3 regions of the Staphylococcus lutrae genome follow, and region 3 is predicted to be linked to each of the others. Evidence: predicted binding sites of a transcription regulator. Region 3 holds the regulator's gene; each other region holds the start of a gene.
The links. The regulator Rex, encoded in region 3, represses fermentation and respiration genes when NADH is low (regulators of the CRP and FNR family bind a similar motif). The targets are predictions, from matches to a motif close to TTGTGAAATATTTCACAA.
Positions count from the first base shown of each region.

Region 1: B5P37_RS00760 (citrate synthase) is a predicted target of Rex. The motif match lies at 3,288-3,305, and genes of this name have one in related genera.
Region 2: B5P37_RS04060 (nitrate reductase subunit alpha) is a predicted target of Rex. The motif match lies at 5,480-5,497, and genes of this name have one in related genera.

Region 1 is NZ_CP020773.1:147,748-154,993, reverse strand. Features, by position in the region: gene pfkA (6-phosphofructokinase) at 77-1,045, shown strand; gene pyk (pyruvate kinase) at 1,063-2,823, shown strand; gene B5P37_RS00760 (citrate synthase) at 3,380-4,498, shown strand; gene icd (NADP-dependent isocitrate dehydrogenase) at 4,544-5,806, shown strand; gene B5P37_RS00750 (response regulator transcription factor) at 6,111-6,815, shown strand; gene pnpS (two-component system histidine kinase PnpS) at 6,816-7,246, shown strand, end outside.
Region 2 is NZ_CP020773.1:802,294-809,539, forward strand. Features, by position in the region: gene B5P37_RS04050 (nitrate reductase molybdenum cofactor assembly chaperone) at 1-226, opposite strand, end outside; gene narH (nitrate reductase subunit beta) at 219-1,775, opposite strand; gene B5P37_RS04060 (nitrate reductase subunit alpha) at 1,765-5,436, opposite strand; partial or broken gene B5P37_RS04065 (IS1182 family transposase) at 5,863-7,246, shown strand, end outside.
Region 3 is NZ_CP020773.1:438,994-446,239, forward strand. Features, by position in the region: gene B5P37_RS02220 (sucrose-6-phosphate hydrolase) at 1-1,269, opposite strand, end outside; gene B5P37_RS02225 (redox-sensing transcriptional repressor Rex) at 1,849-2,496, opposite strand; gene B5P37_RS02230 (ABC-F family ATP-binding cassette domain-containing protein) at 2,649-4,607, shown strand; gene tsaD (tRNA (adenosine(37)-N6)-threonylcarbamoyltransferase complex transferase subunit TsaD) at 5,114-6,136, opposite strand; gene rimI (ribosomal protein S18-alanine N-acetyltransferase) at 6,129-6,554, opposite strand; gene tsaB (tRNA (adenosine(37)-N6)-threonylcarbamoyltransferase complex dimerization subunit type 1 TsaB) at 6,578-7,234, opposite strand; gene tsaE (tRNA (adenosine(37)-N6)-threonylcarbamoyltransferase complex ATPase subunit type 1 TsaE) at 7,215-7,246, opposite strand, start outside.

The sequences.
Region 1 (7,246 bases), 290 kb from region 3:
CTCTTTTTTTGATGGAATGCATGATGAAATTGTGGTATTTTTAACATAACAACTATGCAAGAAAGGGTATGTCTACATGAAAAAAATTGCAGTTTTAACAAGTGGCGGAGATTCTCCAGGGATGAATGCGGCAATTCGAGCGGTTGTGCGAAAAGCGATTTATCACAATATTGAGGTTTATGGTGTTTATCAAGGATATTTAGGGCTCATTAACGATGATATTCACAAATTAGAGTTGGGTTCTGTTGGTGACACGATTCAACGTGGCGGAACATTTTTATACTCAGCGCGTTGCCCAGAGTTTAAAGAAAAAGAAGTGCGTGAAAAAGGCATTAAAAACCTTAGAAAACGGGGCATTGAAGGTCTCGTTGTTATCGGTGGTGACGGAAGTTATCGTGGTGCACAACGTATTAGTGAAGAGTGTAAAGAGATTCAAACGATTGGAATCCCTGGTACAATAGATAATGATATTAATGGGACAGATTTTACGATTGGTTTCGATACAGCATTAAATACGATTATAGAATCCGTTGACAAAATTCGTGATACGGCTTCTAGTCATGCACGTACTTTTATTATTGAGGTAATGGGACGTGATTGTGGTGATTTAGCACTATGGTCAGGGTTGGCAGTGGGTGCTGAAACAATTATTTTGCCTGAGACAGAAACGGACATCAAAGATATTGCTGAAAAAATCCAACACGGTATTGACCGAGGTAAAAAACATTCTATTATTATCGTTGCTGAAGGTTGTATGACAGGAGATATGTGTGCATCAGAATTGACGAAATATATTAACGTTGACGCTCGAGTATCTGTACTCGGACACATTCAGCGTGGTGGTAGCCCAACTGGAATGGATCGTGTATTGGCATCACGTTTAGGGGGCTACGCTGTGGAGTTATTGCTTGAAGGTGAAACAGCAAAAGGTGTTGGCATTCAAAACAATCAATTAACTGCGACGCGTTTTGATGACATTTTCAGCGCATCGGAACGTCCGATTAATCAACGTATGTTGAGTTTAACGAAAGAATTATCCATATAATTTAGGGGGCATTTTCAATGAAAAAAACTAAAATCGTTTGTACGATTGGACCAGCATCAGAGTCAGAAGTGATGTTAGAAAAGTTAATGAAAGCAGGGATGAATGTTGCACGATTAAACTTTTCTCATGGCTCTCACGATGAACATGCGGCACGTATACGTTCAATTCGTAAAATAGCGAAAAAGTTAGAAAAGAATATCGGTATCTTACTCGATACGAAAGGGCCTGAAATTCGGACACACAACATGAAAGATGGTGTGATTACGCTAGAAAAAGGGACACACGTCACGATTAGCATGCATGAAGTGGAAGGGACACCAGAAAAATTCTCAGTTACTTATGATCAGTTAATCAATGATATCGAAGTCGGTTCATTTATTCTTTTAGACGATGGTCTCATCGAATTAAAAGTCGCGTCCATCGATTATGATGCCGGTGAAGTCTATTGTGATGTATTAAATACTGGAGAATTAAAAAATAAAAAAGGGGTCAACTTACCGGGCGTACGTGTTAATTTACCTGGTATTACAGAAAAAGATGCGGAAGACATTCGCTTTGGTATTCAACAAGATGTGGACTTCATTGCGGCGAGTTTTGTTCGACGTGCTAGCGATGTGTTAGAAATCCGGAAAATTTTAGAAGAAGAAGGCAATAACACCATCAGCATCATTCCTAAAATCGAAAACCAAGAAGGTATTGAAAACATCGATGAAATCTTGGAAGTTTCTGATGGATTAATGGTTGCAAGGGGAGATATGGGGGTAGAAATCCCACCTGAAGCAGTACCTATCGTACAAAAAGATTTAATCCGTAAATGTAACAAATTAGGTAAACCGGTCATTACGGCAACACAAATGCTAGATTCAATGCAACGTAATCCACGTGCAACACGCGCAGAAGCATCAGATGTGGCAAATGCGATTTATGATGGTACGGATGCAGTTATGCTCTCAGGAGAGACCGCTGCCGGCGCTTATCCTGAAGAAGCAGTTAAAGCGATGCATGATATTGCAGTTGCAGCAGAACAAGCACAAGACTATAAAAAATTATTATCAGATCGGACTAAGCTTGTAGAAACTTCTCTTGTCAATGCGATTGGTGTATCCGCTGCACATACGGCATTGAATTTAAAAGTAAAAGCGATTGTGGCAGCAACAGAAAGTGGTATTACTGCACGTACTATTGCAAAATATCGTCCAAAATCGGATATTATTGCCGTCACGCCACGCGAAACGACTGCACGTCAATGTACACTCGTATGGGGGGTGTATCCTGTCGTTCGTCAAGGTAATTATTCTACTGATGAATTACTTAACAACGCAGTCGCTACAACGATTGAGAGTGAACGTGTTGAAAATGGTGATTTAATCATTATCATTGCAGGTGTGCCGACTGGAGAATCTGGTACGACAAACCTTATGAAGTTACATCTTGTGGGCGAGGATTTAGCAAGTGGTCAAGGTATTGGTCGCACTTCTGCATTTGGTCGTACAGTTGTTGTGAAAAATGCGGAAGAATTAAAAGGTCGCCAGCTTGAACAAGCAGTGATTGTGACACCTTCAATAGACGAAGCGATTATTCCTTATTTAGATCAAGCGGTCGCATTGGTGACTGAAGAAGCAGGTCTCACTTCTTCAAGTGCCATTATTGGTTTAGAAAAAGGAATACCTACTGTTGTCGGTGTCGAAAATGTCATTGAAACAATTCCAGATGACATCCTTGTTACTGTTGATGCAGCACAAGGTAAAGTCTATGAAGGATACGCCAACGTTTTATAAAAGAAGCGTTGAACGATACATGTGATAAGCAAGCGATTCATACATTGAACTTAAATTGAGTCAATGATGAACGCCATAATGTGTGCATAGATCAAAAAAGCAGTCGAAATCATCTCGGCTGCTTTTTTGTACAATCATAGGGGGATGGAATGAATGTCGTCATTTCGCGTGCCCGTTTTCTGTACCAGTACATTTAAAAGTGTCGGAACACTGCTGTTAAAACGGATTTTAAGTTGAATCAAAGTACATCGATAGCCTTGCGAAACAATCATAAGACAAGCCCTTCATATCAATGTTAAAAACATTCGTTCTTATTATTATTTATGATAATGAATGCGAATGACTGCTGTATTATCGCAAAATTTTTCTTTTAAACATTCTAGAAAGCGCTTTACAACAGTGTTTGTGAAATTTATTAAAATAGATTTAGTTAAATATTATAAGATTATTCTGACATATGAAGGTTCTTAAAATGTTCACAAAACGTACGATATTGGCTATAATAGTATTTGAAAGCCATTACAAAGAATGAATACAATGTAAAGGGGAAATTCATATGGCAGAATTAGTGAGAGGCCTAGAAGGCATCATTGCAGCTGAAACGAAAATCAGTTCAATTATAGATAGCCAATTAACTTATGCAGGTTATGATATTGATGATTTAACTGAAAATGCAGAATTTGAAGAAATCATCTTTTTATTGTGGAATTACCGTTTACCAACAGAGCAAGAATTATCTGAATTAAAAGAAAAACTTTTTAAATATATGACTTTAAATCCAAAAATGTACAGTCATTTTGAGGCGTATACGACTGATCAAGTACACCCTATGACAGCCTTGCGAACATCAGTCTCTTTCCTCGCACATTTTGATGAAAATGCTGAAGATAATGGTGAAGCGGCATTACAAGAACGTGCGATTCGCATTCAAGCCAAAATCGCTTCACTTGTAACGTCTTTTGCAAGAGTGAGAGCAGGAAAAGAACCTGTTAAACCAGATCCTTCGCTTAGTTATGCGGCGAACTTCTTGTATATGCTGAGAGGTGAAAAACCATCAGATGTAGAAGTTGAAGGTTTTAATAAAGCCCTTATTCTTCATGCTGATCATGAATTGAATGCTTCAGCGTTTACTGCGCGATGCGCGGTTTCATCGTTATCAGACATGTATTCGGGTGTCACTGCAGCGGTCGCTTCACTAAAAGGGCCTTTACATGGTGGTGCAAATGAACGTGTGATGCGCATGTTGACTGAAATTGGTTCAGTTGAAAATGTTGATGCATATTTGAAAAAAGCATTTGAAAATAAAGATAAAGTGATGGGCTTTGGTCATCGCGTATATAAAAATGGTGATCCACGAGCTAAATATTTAAAAGAAATGAGTCAAAAAATAACGAATGAAACAGGACAAAGTGAACTGTTTGACGTCTCTGTTAAAATTGCTGAAGTCATGAAAAATGAGAAAGGTCTACTGCCAAATGTTGATTTTTACAGCGCGACAGTGTATCACAGCATGGGTATTGAACATGATCTGTTTACACCTATTTTCGCTGTAAGTCGGACAGCAGGTTGGACTGCGCATATTTTAGAGCAATTGAGAGACAACAGAATTATGCGTCCGCGTGCCACATACATTGGTGATGTGAATCGTAAATATGTTCCTATTGCGCAACGTTAATTATAGAAATCAATAATCAAATTTTTAATTTCGGAGGTATTTAACATGAGTGAAAAGATCGTAAAAACGGAGAGTGGCTTACAAGTCCCGAATCAACCTATAGTTCCATTTATTATTGGTGATGGTATCGGGCCAGATATTTGGAAAGCAGCAAGTCGTGTGATTGATGCGGCAGTTGAAAAAGCCTATAACGGTGACAAAAAAATTGCTTGGAAAGAAGTATTAGCAGGACAAAAAGCCTACGATCAAACAGGCGAATGGTTGCCTCAAGAAACTTTGGATACGATTAAAGAATATTTAATTGCAATCAAAGGTCCATTAACAACGCCAATTGGTGGCGGTATTCGCTCATTGAATGTGGCCTTACGTCAAGAATTAGACCTATTCAATTGTTTAAGACCTGTACGTTGGTTCAAAGGTGTGCCATCTCCGGTTAAGCATCCTGAAGAGACTGATATGGTCATTTTCCGTGAAAATACTGAAGATATTTATGCAGGAATTGAATTTAAAGAAGGCAGTGAAGAAGTTAAAAAAGTAATTGACTTCTTACAAAATGAAATGGGTGCGAAAAATATCCGCTTCCCTGAAACGTCTGGAATCGGTATTAAACCGGTATCGAAAGAAGGAACAGAGCGTCTTGTGCGTGCAGCGATTCAATATGCATTGGATAATAACCGTAAATCTGTAACGTTAGTACACAAAGGAAATATTATGAAATTTACAGAAGGTGCATTCAAACAATGGGGCTATGATTTAGCTGAAAATGAATTCGGTGATCAAGTATTCACATGGCAACAGTACGATCGTCTCGTAGAGGAAAAAGGTAAAGAAGCTGCTGATGCGATTCAAGAACAAGCTGAAAAAGACGGTAAAATTATTATTAAAGATTCTATCGCTGATATTTTCTTACAACAAATTTTAACACGTCCGGCTGAGCACGATGTCGTTGCGACAATGAACCTTAATGGTGACTATATTTCAGATGCATTGGCTGCTCAGGTAGGCGGTATCGGTATTGCACCAGGTGCAAACATTAACTCTGAAACAGGGCATGCTATTTTTGAAGCAACGCATGGTACAGCACCTAAATATGCAAACTTAGATAAAGTAAATCCATGTTCGGTATTATTATCTGGTGTGTTACTGTTAGAACATATCGGTTGGCAAGAAGCCGCAGATTTGATTACACATTCTGTTGAAAAAACAATCGAATCAAAAGTGGTGACATACGATTTTGCACGTTTGATGGAAGGTGCAACAGAAGTGAAAACGTCAGAGTTTGCGGATGCACTGATTAAAAATCTATAAGTCGTCAATATGAGGTAGGGTTGCGTGCCATACCGCATAAATCGATAAAAAGCTGATGATCCACTGAGGATGAATCAGCTTTTTATTTTGCTACGGGATTTCACTTTGTGACGTTTCAAATTGACGTGGATAGCTAGGTCGATGCGGTTTTAATCATGGGATTTACAGATAGAATGAAAGTCGAAATGATAGTTGTTGATTTTGTTAAGCGAACATGAAGTTATTGTAAAGATGCTAAATGATATATTATTTTTAACCTTATTTTAAGGTATAATGAAAATAATCATAATAAGGAGGTAGATTTATGGCTCAAAGAGTGCTAGTCGTTGATGACGAACAATCCATCGTGACATTATTAAAATACAACCTTGAACAATCCGGATATGTTGTTGAGGTGGCTCAAGATGGGGAGGAAGCGTTACAAAAAGAGAAAGAGACGAAACCGGACTTGATTGTTTTAGATGTGATGTTGCCTAAAAAAGATGGTATTGAAGTATGCAAAACGATTCGCTCAGATAAAAACCAAGTGCCAATTCTCATGTTGACAGCCAAAGATGATGAATTTGATCGTGTACTTGGACTAGAGCTAGGGGCAGATGATTATATGACAAAACCGTTTTCGCCGAGAGAGGTTGTTGCGCGTGTGAAAGCGATTTTAAGACGTGCTTCTTTAGTCGATTCTTCTCGACATGAAGAAGAGGACGAGGATATTGTGATTGGTCATATTCGTATTCGCCCCGATTTTTTTGAAGTCTATAAAAATGATACGTTGTTGGAATTGACACCTAAAGAATTTGAACTCCTTTTATATTTGGTGGAGAGACAAGGTCGTGTAATTACGCGTGAACATATGTTGAACTCTGTTTGGAATTATGAGTTCGCAGGCGATTCACGTATCGTTGATGTACACATTAGTCATTTGCGTGAAAAGTTGGAGGAAAATCCGAAGCAACCGCAATTGATTAAAACAGTGCGGGGCTTAGGTTACAAATTGGAGAGGCCTAAATAGATGATTAAATTTTATCATAAACTTTTAATCATACTTACAACAATTACTGTTGTAAGTTTTCTCTTATTAGGATTTATTGTACATAATAGTATATATACTAAAACCGAAGCATACGAAAAGAAATTGCTGTTAAAAGATGCTGAACAAATTTTATCATTACATCAAGATGGGGCCGATGCACGCATTCAGAAATTAGCTGAAATTTACAATGTAAACATTACGTTGATTGATCATCAACACAAGGCAGAATATAAAGGGGATCGTAGCCTGCCCGTTGTAGGGGAGCAAGATCATATTTTTCGGCAACTCGAAAATACGCAACCTGTTTATGAATTAGATGGTAAAAAGCGACGCTATCAATTTGGATACCAACAAGGTCAGACGATTTTGATGATTGCGGGACACTATGAGATGGTATATGAACTCCAATT
Region 2 (7,246 bases), 360 kb from region 3:
TTTCATTAAAATCAAAGGTATCTGTATACAAAGCTTGAATTTCTGATAAGCTTTTTTCATACATCGCTTCTCGATAGGCTTTGACATGCGGATACGCGGGATGCGCACCGTCAAAAATCTCTTCGAAAATTTTAGGATGGAACGTCAATTTTTCTGGAAAACTTAACTGTTGGCTCATGTAACCGAATGTATCTTTATACGTCTTCAACACATTAAGATCAATCACGGAAAATCCCTCCATAGAACCGTTCGTTATAGATGTCTTGACCTGTTTTCCCTCCTGTACTTACCGGTGTACCACACCCCTCACAATTCGCACCGAAATGTTCACCACCAAATCCTTGGCTTCCTTGTGCGGTATAGGTATCCATATACTGTTCTTTATGGGAAGTCGGAATGACGAAGCGGTCTTCATATTTGGCAATTGCTAATAAGCGATACATCTCTTTCGCTTGTCTTTCAGTTAAACCGACACGTGCTAAACGAGACATATCAAAATCACGGCCCGTCGTTTGTGCACGCATATAACTTCTCATCATTGCCATCCGTTGTAACGCCCCTTTCACCGCAACTGTATCTCCTGCCGTGAATAGCTCAGCTAAATATTGAACAGGTAAACGCATCTCCTCAATTGCAGGGAAAATCGCATCTGGATTCTGACCTGCATTTTGACCTTCAAAATAGTTCATGATTGGACTGAGTGGTGGACAGTACCAAACCATTGGCATCGTACGATACTCCGGATGAAGTGGAAACGCTAATCGATATTCAATGGCAAGTTTGTATATCGGTGAATTTTGTGCGGCTTCAATCCATTCTTGTGAAATACCATCTTTCTCCGCTTGTTCAATCACCGCTTCATCATAAGGATTCAAGAACAAGTCCAGTTGCTTTTCATAAAGATCTTGCTCGTTTTCAGCAGATGCCGCCTCTTGCACACGATCCGCATCATATAAAAGTACACCTAAATAACGCATGCGACCCGTACATGTTTCAGAACAAACTGTTGGAATCCCCGCTTCTACACGTGGAAAACAGAACGTACATTTTTCTGCTTTATTCGTTTTCCAGTTGAAATAAACTTTTTTATAAGGGCACCCCGTCATACAATAACGCCATCCACGACACGCTTCCTGATCAACAAGGACAATGCCATCTTCATCACGTTTGTACATCGCACCCGAAGGACATGACGCCACACAGCTCGGATTGAGACAATGTTCGCATAAGCGTGGCAAGTACATCATAAACGTTTGATCGAAGTTAAATTTAATCTCTTCTTCAATTTTTTGAATGTTAGGATCTTGTGGCCCCGTTACATGTCCCCCTGCTAAGTCATCTTCCCAGTTTGGTCCCCACTCTAGAGGCATCCGTGCACCAGTCATCACTGAATGCGCGGTCGCTACTGGCGTATGTTGACTCGGTTTAGCCGTTGTTAAATGTTGGTAGTTATATGTCCAAGGCTCGTAATAATCTTTGATGACTGGCATATCTGGATTATAGAAAATTTTACCTAATGCAATTTTATTTAAACGCGTTCCTGATTTTAGCTCTAACTTTCCTTTTTTGTTAAGCGTCCATCCCCCTTTATAGCGCTCTTGATCTTCCCATTTTTTGGGATAACCGACACCCGGTTTCGTCTCAACATTATTGAACCACATATACTCTGCACCAGGTCGATTGGTCCAAGTGCTTTTACATGTCACACTACACGTATGACAGCCGATACATTTATCTAAGTTTAATACCATTGCAACTTGTGCTTTAATCTTCAAGCCAGTCCACCTCTTTCATCTTTCTTACTGCAACATAAACATCACGTTGGTTTCCAATCGGACCGTAGTAATTAAAGGAATAACTGATTTGTGCATAGCCTCCCATTAATTGTGTCGGCTTTAAGTGAATACGTGTCGGCGCATTATGTGAGCCCCCACGTGTTCCTGAAATATCAGAGCCAGGTGTCTCAATATGTTTATCTTGTGCGTGATACATGAACATCGTGCCACGTGGCATACGGTGTGACACGACTGCACGTGCAGTAACGACACCGTTACGGTTATACACTTCTAACCAATCATTATCTTTAATGTCATGTGCTGCAGCATCTTCATTTGAAATCCAAACTGTCGGTCCACCACGGAATAGCGTCAACATATGTTGATTATCTTGATACATCGAATGGATATTCCATTTTCCATGTGGCGTCAAATAACGCAATACCAATGTATCGACGCCCCCTTTAACAGGTTTATCTTGTGTGCCAAAGACCATAGGTGGGAGTGTCGGCTTATACACAGGAAGGGCTTCGCCGAACTGTTGGAACACTTCATGGTCAATGTAAAAACTTTGACGCCCAGTTAATGTTCTGAACGGTACGAGACGTTCAATGTTCGTTGTAAATGGTGAATACCGTCTTCCTTGTTTGTTCGAACCTGGAAATACGGCTGTCGGAATGACTTCACGCGGCTGAGATGTAATATTTAAAAACGAAATTTTTTCAGACGCCCGTTCAGCCGAAATATCTTTGAGTGGCATCCCCGTTTGCGCTTCTAAATCTTCGTAAGACTTTTGTGATACTCGACCATTCGTTGCAGAAGACACATTTAAAATCACATCAGCCACTTTTCGTGCCGTATCGATTCGTGGTTTATTATTTTTAACAGTGTCATCTTCCCATGTTCCTACCATACTACGCAGTTCATCGTATTGTGCTTTAACAGAGAAATTAACCCCATGTGCACCAACTTTTCCATTTTCTAGTAATGGACCCACCGAAATGAATTTGTCATAGATGTCTGTATACGTCCGGTCAACCACTGCAAATGCCGGCATAGTTTGACCCGGTATTGCTTCGATTTCTCCTTTCGTCCAATCCTTCACTTGTCCATAAGCAATCGAAATTTCTTGTTTTGAGTCATGTGCCAGTGGTGCCGTCACAACGTCTTTATATGTGCCTGTCAAATGAACACTGGCCATTTCAGAAAACGTACGGCTCAATGTTTTGAAAATATCCCAATCCGAACGTGATTCCCATAATGGGTCAATCGCTGGATTAAATGGGTGAATAAATGGATGCATATCTGTCGAAGAAATATCATGCTTTTCATACCAAGTCGCAGCCGGTAGGACGATATCTGAATAGAGTGGTGTCGCAGTCATACGGAAATCTAATGAAACCAGTAAGTCTAATTTACCGACCGTTTCTTCACTCCACTCAATTTCAGATGGTTTATCAGTTTCATTGGGTTCGGCCATTAACGCAGATTTAGTTCCCAGTAAATGTTTCATGAAGTATTCTTGACCCTTAGCTGAACTTGAAATCAAATTAGATCGCCATACAAATAATGATTTCGGATGATTTTTTCGCAATCCTGGATTTTCTACTGCAAAGCGTGTGCGTCTCGATTTCACATCATCGATGGCACGTTTTAAAATCGCTTCATTCGTAAATTCTCCTGCATCTTTCGCTTCTTCTCCCCACAGTAAACTGTTTCGATCAAATTGCGGATAAGAAGGTAACCAGCCATTTCGTGCAGCCAATACGTTATAATCAGCCGGATGTTGTAACTTAATATTCTCAGCTAACGGTGAAGCTAAACGATCCACACCTGATTCTTCATATTTCCATTGGTCTGTTGCAAAATAGAACCAGCTCGTGCCATTTTGTAGGCGAGGCGGTCCTTGCCAATCTTTCGCAAAAGCAATCGTACTCCAACCTTCAATAGGGCGGCATTTCTCTTGACCCACATAGTGTGCCCAACCGCCACCATTGACGCCTTGACAACCGCATAAAATCACCAGGTTAAGAATTGAACGGTAAATCGTATCTGAGTTGAACCAATGATTGATACCCGCGCCCATAATAATCATAGAACGCCCACCCGTATCGATGGCATTTTGTGCAAATTCTTGTGCCACCTGTGTGACCACAGAAGCTTTAACCCCTGTGATTTTTTCTTGCCATGCCGGTGTATAGAATGATGTCGCATCGTCAAAACTTTGGGCTTCTGTTTCATGATTAAAACGTTTCACGCCATATTGACTCATCATGAGGTCAAACACTGTTGCCACATAAGTCGTCTCACCATTTGCGAGTGCAACGCGACGTGCTGGGATAACGCGTTTAAATACGCCATTGCCTGCGTTATCAAAATATGGAAATTGCATGGTCACCAGTTCATAGTCACCGTCAATCACAGACATCGCTGGATCAATGACTTCTCCTGATTCATTTTCTAATTTGAGATTCCATTGCTTTCCTTCTTCCCAGCGTTGACCCATTGTGCCATTCGGTACTTGTAACGTGTCTGTGCGTCGATCAATAATCATAGGTTTCCATTCACTATTTTCAGAAGCTTGTCCCAAATCACTCGCGCGTAAGAAACGGCCAGCTTTGTAACCATTCTCATCTTGGTCGAGACACAATACAAACGGCATATCCGAATATTGTTTCGCATAGTTGATAAACATTTCAGAAGGTTCGTCTTGATAATACTTTTGTAAAATGACATGTGTCATCGCTTGCGCAACAGCCGCATCGGTTCCAGGATTCGGTGCTAACCAATTGTCAGCAAACTTGACATTTTCAGCATAATCTGGGGCAATGGATACGACCTTTGTCCCTTTATAACGGACTTCAGTCATGAAATGCGCATCTGGTGTTCTCGTTAAAGGCACGTTTGAACCCCACATCATAATGTAAGCGGCATTGTACCAATCGCTAGATTCTGGCACGTCTGTCTGCTCTCCCCAAATCTGTGGAGAAGCTGGTGGTAAATCGGCATACCAATCATAAAAGCTTAACATTTCACCACCGAGTAACGAGATAAAACGTGCGCCTGCAGCGTAACTAATCATCGACATTGCTGGAATAGGTGTAAACCCAGCAATGCGGTCTGGACCATCTTTTTTAATCGTATAAATCAATTGTGCAGCGATGAGTTGTGAAACATCTTTCCAATTCGTTCGTACATGTCCGCCTTTACCACGTGCTGATTTGTATATTTTTGCTTTTTCTTCATCTTCTACAATGGACGCCCATGCTTTGATTGGATCTTGATATTCCTCTAACGCTGCTGTCCACAAATCCCAAAGTTTGCCTCTTACATATGGATATTTAATACGTAACGGACTGTATTCATACCAAGAAAATGACGCGCCACGAGGGCAGCCACGTGGTTCAAATTCCGGCATATCCGGTCCACAACTTGGATAATCAATTTGTTGATTTTCCCATGTGATGACACCATTTTTTACAAATACTTTCCAAGAACAAGATCCGGTACAGTTTACACCATGTGTTGTTCGTACAACTTTATCGTGGCTCCACCGTTCTCGATACATTTTCTCCCATTCACGGCTTTTATGTTCTAATACTGACCAATTCCCATTAAACTTTTCAGTCGGTTTAAAAAATTGCATTCCAAATTTAGCCATAATTCTCCTCCTTCTCACACATTGGCACACCTACTTACTTTGATTGTACATTTATTCACATGATGTTGATATTAGGGAAATACCTAAATCATACATAGGAATCCCTAAGTGCGTGACGCCTATTCATCGTCATCGCATATGTCGTATCAAGTGGATTGAGGCATACACACGATGACGAAAAAGGAAAGGGATACAACTTTTATAAACATGGCGAAAACGGTCATCTCGTTTCATTACTTTACATCGATATTATGTATCATCACGAAAAAGGGGGTGGGACATAATCCCCCCTAGTTTGTTAAAAAAGCTCTGATTAGATGTCAAAAAACATTTAATCAGAGCTCTTTTTAGATATGACTTAAAAAAATAAAGCACTTCCCGTATAATTATTAATAACCACAAAAATAATAGACAGGGGTGCTTTATATGTACAAAAATTATAACATGTTTCAACTTACACTTCCAATAGAAACTGAGATGTCTTTTCCAGAAAATGATATCGTATTCATTATCAACAAGCTGGTAGAATCTATTCCCCAAGAAGCTTTTAATCCATATTATAGCCAAAGAGGTCCTTCATCATACCACCCCAAAATGATGTTAAAAATCATACTGTATGGTTATACTCATTCTGTTTTTTCAGGCCGAAGAATCGAACACCTTTTAAAAGATAGTTGCCGAATGATGTGGCTTGCGCAAGGCCAAACGCCAACTTATAGAACAATCAATCGCTTTAGAGTGAACCCCCATATGATGAAATTTCTACATATTTTATTTGTCGGTTTAAGAGCACAATTATTAGAAGATAAACTCATTACAGAGGATGTCATTTATATTGATGGCACAAAAATAGAAGCAAATGCGAATAAGTACACATTCCAATGGCTAGCTAATACGAAGCGTTTTAGTCAGTCTGTCATTGAAAAATCTACGGCATTATATGAGCAACTCGTTTCTGAAGAGATTATTCCTGAAATCAAGCGTGAATCTGGGCATGAATTAACAAGTGAAGAACTGAATCAAATAGAGACGCATTTAGGTTTTAAAGATGATGCGCTCACGTCTGAAATTGAAACGACTCAAGATGTAAAAACAAGAAAAAGCCTTAGAAAAGAAAGAAGTAAGGTGAGACAAAGTAAGAAAGCCGTCCAAGATTTTAAAGACCGTAAATTAAAATATGACAAACAAATGGAAATTTATGGCGACAGAAAAAGTTATTCTAAGACTGATCATGATGCGACATTTATGAGAATGAAAGATGACCACATGAAAAATGGACAATTAAAACCAGGTTATAACTTACAAATAGCAACAAATAATCAATTTATACTAGCCTACGGCGTGTATAATAAACCAGGAGATACGAGAACACTGGAGCCGTTTTTGAATGAAATGAAAGAATTATATGGTGACATTCCGGAGTATATCGTGGCAGATGCAGGTTACGGAAGTGAATACAACTATACCATGATACTAGATAAATTTGAGAAAACACCTTTGATCACTTATAGTATGTATCTCAAAGAGAAGCAGCGTAAATATAAAAACAATCCATTTATTACTGCTAACTGGGAATACAACGAGATAGAAGATTATTACATATGTCCGAATAAGAAGACATTACATTTTCGAAGTTACAGAAAGAGAAGAGACGGATACGGTATTCAAAGAGATTTTAAATGATATGCATGTGAAGAGTGTGTGGGCTGTCCATTACGAAGTCAATGTATGAAACAAAGTACTCACCCCAACACAAATAAAAGCTTATTTAAAAATCTAACTTGGGACTATTTTAAAGCTTTCACAAATA
Region 3 (7,246 bases):
AACGGGATAAGGTAACGCCCCACTATCAAAACGCTCAAGCGACAGCATTCGCGTTCCTGTTTCATATCGAATAATCGTTGCTTCTTCTCGCGATGCTCGCAATTGTAATTCAAACGCTGACGCTTCATTTTCAAGAATGTCAACAACAAGTTCGTATTGTACCCCTTCATACGGGTGTAATTGCTTAACAAATTTGTTTGCATAGCCAAGTGCGACTTCCTCATTTTGACGTAATTTTCTCAAATCCATATGTGGTTTTTGTTTTAGCCGATCATGCTCAATCGTTAAGATTCTAGGTAAGGTTAAACAATGTGCCCATCCCTCATCATCGGTAGGATAATTCGTATTGGGAAGTCCCATCCACGCCATCATCACACGACGTCCCACTTCATCACACATCGTTTGTGGTGCATAAAAATCAAACCCTTGATCCAATTCAATGAATGGACCATGCTCAAACACTAATGTTTCAAAGTTTAAATGTCCAATGATATAACCACTTAGATATTGATTTTGATATCTGTCATCTTTTGATGTGACGCCTCTCGGGCAAAATAAGAGAACATCTTTCCCATGTATTTGAAAATAATCGGGACATGCCCATACTACTCCAAAATGATCTAAGTTTGTTTTAATTTCACCTTTAAATTGCCAAGGCCCTTCTGGTTGAACAGCCTCGTATAATACGATACAACCGGTTTGATTATGACGCTGTGCCCCTATCATCGCATATAATTTGCCATCTTTTTCAAATACTTTAGGATCTCGAAATTGCTGTGTATAACCTGAAGGCGGTGTTGGAATGGCAGGAGGTAATATTTTCTGAACGGACCCATCCTCATTTACGCGTGCCACAATTTGACTCCTATAACCGTGCCACTCTGAATCACGATGCATTGCTGTATACATGTAATAGCATGTTTCATTAAATACAAATGCCGATCCACTGTTGACACCATGGCTATCATATTCATTGTCTGGACGCAATCCGATACCTTGGTCTTCAAGTTGCACGAGATTTTGACCTTTCAATAATCGCCAATATTTCAACCCATGTACCGCACCTAAAGGAAACCATTGATGTGCAATATAATAGTGATTGTTAAAAAAAATAAGCCCATTGGGATGATTTAATAATCCTGTTGGTGGCTGAATATGAAAAGTTTGTCGAAATGGAGATGCATTGACTTTGTCTGTTAATATTTGTATTTCTTGTTCACTTGCTGCTTCATATTTACGATAACGCTTTTCTCTACTCCATTGCTCCATATTGTACCTCCTTAATGTATTGGCCATCCTATACATCATTAATGACTTTCAAAAGTAGCGTCAACATCAAGCCGCTTACATATCACATTCGTTATCAAACCACACGCATGGCCTCATATCGATTTCAACGGCATGTGTCATTTGATCACTGATGTATCACTTAACATGGCTCAAAATGATCATTACGCTTTTGATTTCATGTCTTGCTTCGTCATCATCTGACTTCATATGTATAGATTCCTCTTTTAGTCTCACTCGCTATTTTATCATAAATTCACCCTTAAATTCTCAACAAATTCATTTCATATGACTTGCCATACAGACTTCATTTAAATAGGGTTCTGCAGATTTATCCAACTTATATGCATCACTCATTTTCCTAACTTATTCAACATGTCATCATCTCACAACAATCGTCTTGCCAATCTCACTGACAATAGAAAAAGCTAATTCCTACCCAATTTGATAGAAATTAGCGCTTTAAATCGATGTATTTAATAAGATGAAAAAGCATCTCACTCAAATATTACATGATTCAAATATGAAGACAAACGATGAGATTGAGCGTCATATAGACTACTATGACTTTATGGTACCGTAGTTCTTCATAAAAAAGAGTAATGATTGCAATTCAACCCCTAAATCTATCTGATGGACTTGAACATTTTGCGGGGCGTTCACGCGTTTTGGTGTAAAGTTAAGAATGCCTTTGATACCCGCTTCTACTAACTGATCTGTGACGGCTTGGGCTGCAGATTCTGGTGTAGCAATGATTATGACTTCTAAATCACCTGCTGCTACAGTTGCTTTAATTTCATCCATTGATTTGACCGTCACGTCTCCTACTGTCGTCCCTATAATCTCTTCGCTAATATCAAATGCCTCTGTAATTGTCATATCATCATGAATTGAGAAGTTATATGAAATTAAGGCCGTACCTAAATGCCCAACGCCAACAACACCAATTTTAATGACATCTGAATCACTGAGTTCTGATTTGAAAAAATCTAGTAAACTATCAATATTGTAGCCGTATCCTTTTTTACCTAACTCACCAAAATAAGAAAAATCTCGGCGAATGGTTGCTGAATCTATATTTAAGCCTTCACTAATTGCCTTTGAATTAACGCGATCTTCGCCTTTCGCTTTTAAAGTGTTCACAAATCGATAGTACAAAGGGAGACGTTTTAAAGTTGCTCTAGGAATTTTGTTCATTGATTTTCCCATAATGAAGTCCTCCGATAATCATTTCTAATACATGTGATGGTGTTCACACTTTATGCTCATTATTATAACTTAATTTAATACATATGAAAACTTTAACAGTTTGATAGCATGGGGGTTTATTGTACAATAAATAGGATGAAAGGAGTGTGCCTATGATTTTAATGCAATTAAGTCAGATTACAAAATCGTTTGATGGTGAAACAATTTTTGAAGGGGTTCATTTTGAAATAAAAACGGGTGAACGTATCGGCATTGTTGGTCGAAACGGGGCTGGAAAATCTACACTTATGAAAATTATCGCCGAAGTTGAACCCTATGACTCTGGCCATATTTCTAAAATAAAAGGTCTAAAAATAGGTTATCTAACACAGCAAATGACACTTAACACACAAAATAGCGTTTTAGAAGAAATGGCGCGCCCTTTTGAGGAAGTAAAAACAATTGGACAACGAATGCAAGACGAAGCGGATTGGCTTGCAGCACATGCAGATCACTATGAATCTGATGCGTATCAAGCCCATATCGCAAAATATGAGCAATTATCCAATCAATTTGAACAACAAGACGGCTACCAATATGAGAGCAAAATAAAAACCGTACTGAATGGACTCGGATTTAGTACAACAGATTATCATCGCCCAATACAAGATTTCAGTGGTGGTCAGAAAACACGTCTCGCACTTGCGCAGATGTTGTTGAGTGAGCCTGATATCCTTTTACTCGATGAACCGACCAACCATTTAGATATGGCAACGACCGAATGGCTTGAAGACTATTTAAAATATTTTAAAGGGGCCATTGTCATCATTTCCCACGACCGCTTCTTTTTAGATAAAATTGTCACACAAATATATGATGTTTCACTCGGTGAAGTGAAGCACTATGTTGGAAACTATGCTAAATTCATCACGTTACGCGATCAATACTATCAAAAACGACTCAGTGAATACGAACGTCAACAAGGGGAAATCAAACGACTTGAAACGTTTGTAGAGAAAAATATTACCCGTGCCTCGACCAGTGGCATGGCAAAAAGTCGCCGTAAAATGTTAGAAAGAATGGTGCGCATCGAAAAACCTATGCTCGATGCGAGAAGTGCGAACATTCAATTTGATTTCGACCGCAATACTGGAAACGACGTGATGCGCATTCAAGATTTAGTCATTGGTTATGATGCTGCCATAACGGCGCCTATTCATTTTGAGATCAACAAAGGCGATCATATCGGTGTGATTGGTCCTAACGGTATTGGAAAATCCACACTGATTAAAACATTAGCGCAACGATTGCGCCCTCTTTCCGGTCAAATTGTCGAAGGCGCAAATCTAAAAGTGGGTTACTATGATCAAAAACAAGCTGAATTTCGCTCCAATCAATCTCTTTTAGACTATGTTTGGAACCAATATCCACAAATGCCTGAAAAAGATATTCGCGGTGTACTGGGGCGCTTTCTCTTCACACAAAATGATGTTCTTAAAATCATTAACGATCTCTCCGGGGGTGAAAAGGCACGTTTGCAACTCGCCTTATTAATGCTTGAGCGTAATAATGTTTTAATTTTAGACGAACCGACCAACCATCTTGACATCGATTCGAAAGAAATGTTAGAACAAGCGCTTAAAAACTTTGCAGGGACATTGATTTTTGTGTCGCATGACCGTTACTTTATTAATCAATTAGCAAATCGTATTTTTGATTTAAACGCGCATGGCGGCCAACTGTACCTCGGCGATTATCAATATTATCTAGAAAAACTAGAACAACAAAAAGCCATCGCTGCATATGAAAAGCAGCATGAATCTGTAGCGCATAAATCGGAGCAATCCACTTCGCAACACTTATATCAAGATCAAAAAAAACTACAGCGTGAAAAACGAAAACTTGAACGACAAATTGAAAGCGAAGAACAAAAAATCACTGAGCTCGAAGCACGTTTGGAAGCAATTGATTATGAAATGACTGATGAAAAAGTCATGCACGACTATGAAAAAACACAAATGCTTGCTGAAGAACGCCTAACTATCGAACAATCTTTAGAACAAATCATGGCAAATTGGGAAAATTTACAATCTGAATTGGCTTTATATGAAGAAAAATCACAAGAACTGTAGTAGAATTTTCTACTACAGTGTTTTTATTATGCACTATCTATATACAAATCATCCACATATCAAATACAGTCATATCAACTATCCACAAAGTTATCCCCGATATCCACAAGCATATCCCCGTTCTAACATTGATTTATTCACATGATGCCACACTTTATCCACCATTAATCATCAAAGTTATACACACCTTCTTAACAACTTGTGCATAAGTACGCATGTTCCCTCTTGACATTTAACCCTTCCAATGGTTTTTCCCTACTTCTGAACTTATCCTTCTCTTCTATTTCCACATTTGAAACGTTCTGATTAAACCTTTGTAACAACAGCGATTGAACCCCAGTGATTCCATTCATTTTAAATTGATTGGTGATAGGTTCCCTGTTTAAATCTGTTTTTGAACTTTAATCATCATTTCGGCCTGAAGATAGCGCTAAAACAACGAAGCACATGCGCCTCGAAGCCGTTCTATCGACAGCCACGTGATACGCATGTGCTCACCATTTTATTCAATCTCTATACATTTCAATATCCATACTACTTAGACCGTTCATTGCCATATCTCCACGGATTCCTTTTAAATAAATTTCATAGGCAGCCGCACCAATCATTGCCGCATTATCCGTACAAAGTTGTGGTTCTGGAATGGCAAGTTCAATGCCTTTTTCTGCTGTTGCTATCTCTAGTGCCTGTCGTAACCCTTTATTACTTGCCACACCGCCAGCAACGATTAATTGTTTAACCTGATACGCCTCACATGCATGCATTGCTTTTCCAACGAGGACTTCGACCACACTATTTTGGAAACTGGTTGCAACATTTTCTGGGACAATCGTTTCACCTTTTTGTTTAGCCTGATGTAATTGATTGATGACCGCACTTTTCAATCCGCTGAAACTAAAATCATAACGTTCCCGTTCTAACCATACGCGTGGAAACGCATAGGTCTCTTCCCCTACTGCTGCAAGTCGATCTACCGCAGGGCCACCTGGATAGGGTAAACCAATTTTACGTGCAACTTTATCGTATGCTTCACCGACTGCATCGTCAAGGGTCTCACCGATTACTTCAAATTGCAAGTGGTCTTTCATATAAACAAGTTCCGTATGGCCACCTGAAACAATTAATGCAATAAGCGGAAACGTAAAGCCCTTCTGCAGTTGATTTGCGTAAATATGGCCAGCAATATGATGGACTGGAATTAAAGGTTTGTCATGTGCAAATGCCAACGCTTTCGCTGCATTGACACCGACTAAAAGTGCACCGATAAGTCCAGGGCCTTGTGTCACAGCAATCGCATCAATATCAGCCATGTTCTTTTGAGACTCGTGCAAAGCTTTCTCAATCATGATTGTCATATTTTCGACATGATGACGACTTGCGACTTCAGGAACGACACCCCCAAAACGTTGATGGCTCTCAATTTGACTTAATACACAATTGCTTAAAATCTTTGTTCCATTCTCAATGACACTGACGCTTGTCTCGTCACAACTCGTTTCAATCGCGAGAATCGTTATTTGCTTATTCATTTAAATTCACCCACATGACTAATGCATCCTCTCCATCACCATAATAATTTTTTCTTTTGCCACCAAATTGAAACCCTAGTTTTTGGTAGACATGTTGTGCCACGACATTATCAATCCGTACTTCTAAACTCATGATTGTTGCAACAGCTTTCGCAAAATTGAGCCCATGTTTCAGTAATAGTTGTCCTAATCCAAGGCCACGGTAAGATTCATCGACAGCAATCGTCGTGATTTGTGCCTGATCGACAACAATCCATATTCCTAAATAACCAATAATCTGTGCTTCAAATTCCAGTACAAAATAATGTGCAAAATGATTTTGTTCTAATTCGTAATAAAATGCATCTATCGTCCACGAACTTTGACTAAAGCTTTGTTGTTCAAGTTGGTAAACGGTCGGGACATCTTCAAGGACCATGCGTCTAATTCGAAGTTGATCGTCTATTGTTGTTGGTTTAACCAATTTTGTTCCGCCTCTGATAGTTTTAGATATTGTGGAATAAAAGTATGAACGTCCCGTGGTTCTCCCTTAAGTTGATACATTACGTCTGCACGAGGTGGCTGTGATACACATGTCAATGACGCAAGTTCTGATTCAAATTGAGTCACATCATGCCCGACAAAGATGACATGGTCTTCCGTCTGCCATTGTGCAATCAATGCTTCTAATGATAGATATTGATCCTCCATCACATTAACAAGTCGATCGGCTTGCCATTGATAAACACCTGCAAATACATGGTTTCGTCGCGCATCCATCACCGGAATAATATAACTGTGCGGTGAATGTATTTGAACGGCCAGCGCTTTTAGAGAAGAAACCCCATACAATCGAATACCTAATGTATAAGCCAATGTTTTAGCTGTGGTCACACCAATACGTAGCCCTGTATAAGAACCTGGTCCTTCTGCAACAATGACCTCGCTCAAGTCTTGTGGCTTGAGCTGAGCTTGTTTCATTAACCATTCAATCATCGGCATGAGTTGTACTGAATGATTGCGTTTTATCGTTGTCGTATAAGTGAGCAACACTTCACCGTCTTTCATGATAGCTACAGATAATGGTTGATTGGCACTATCAATCAGTAAACTGTACATGGTCAAGCACCT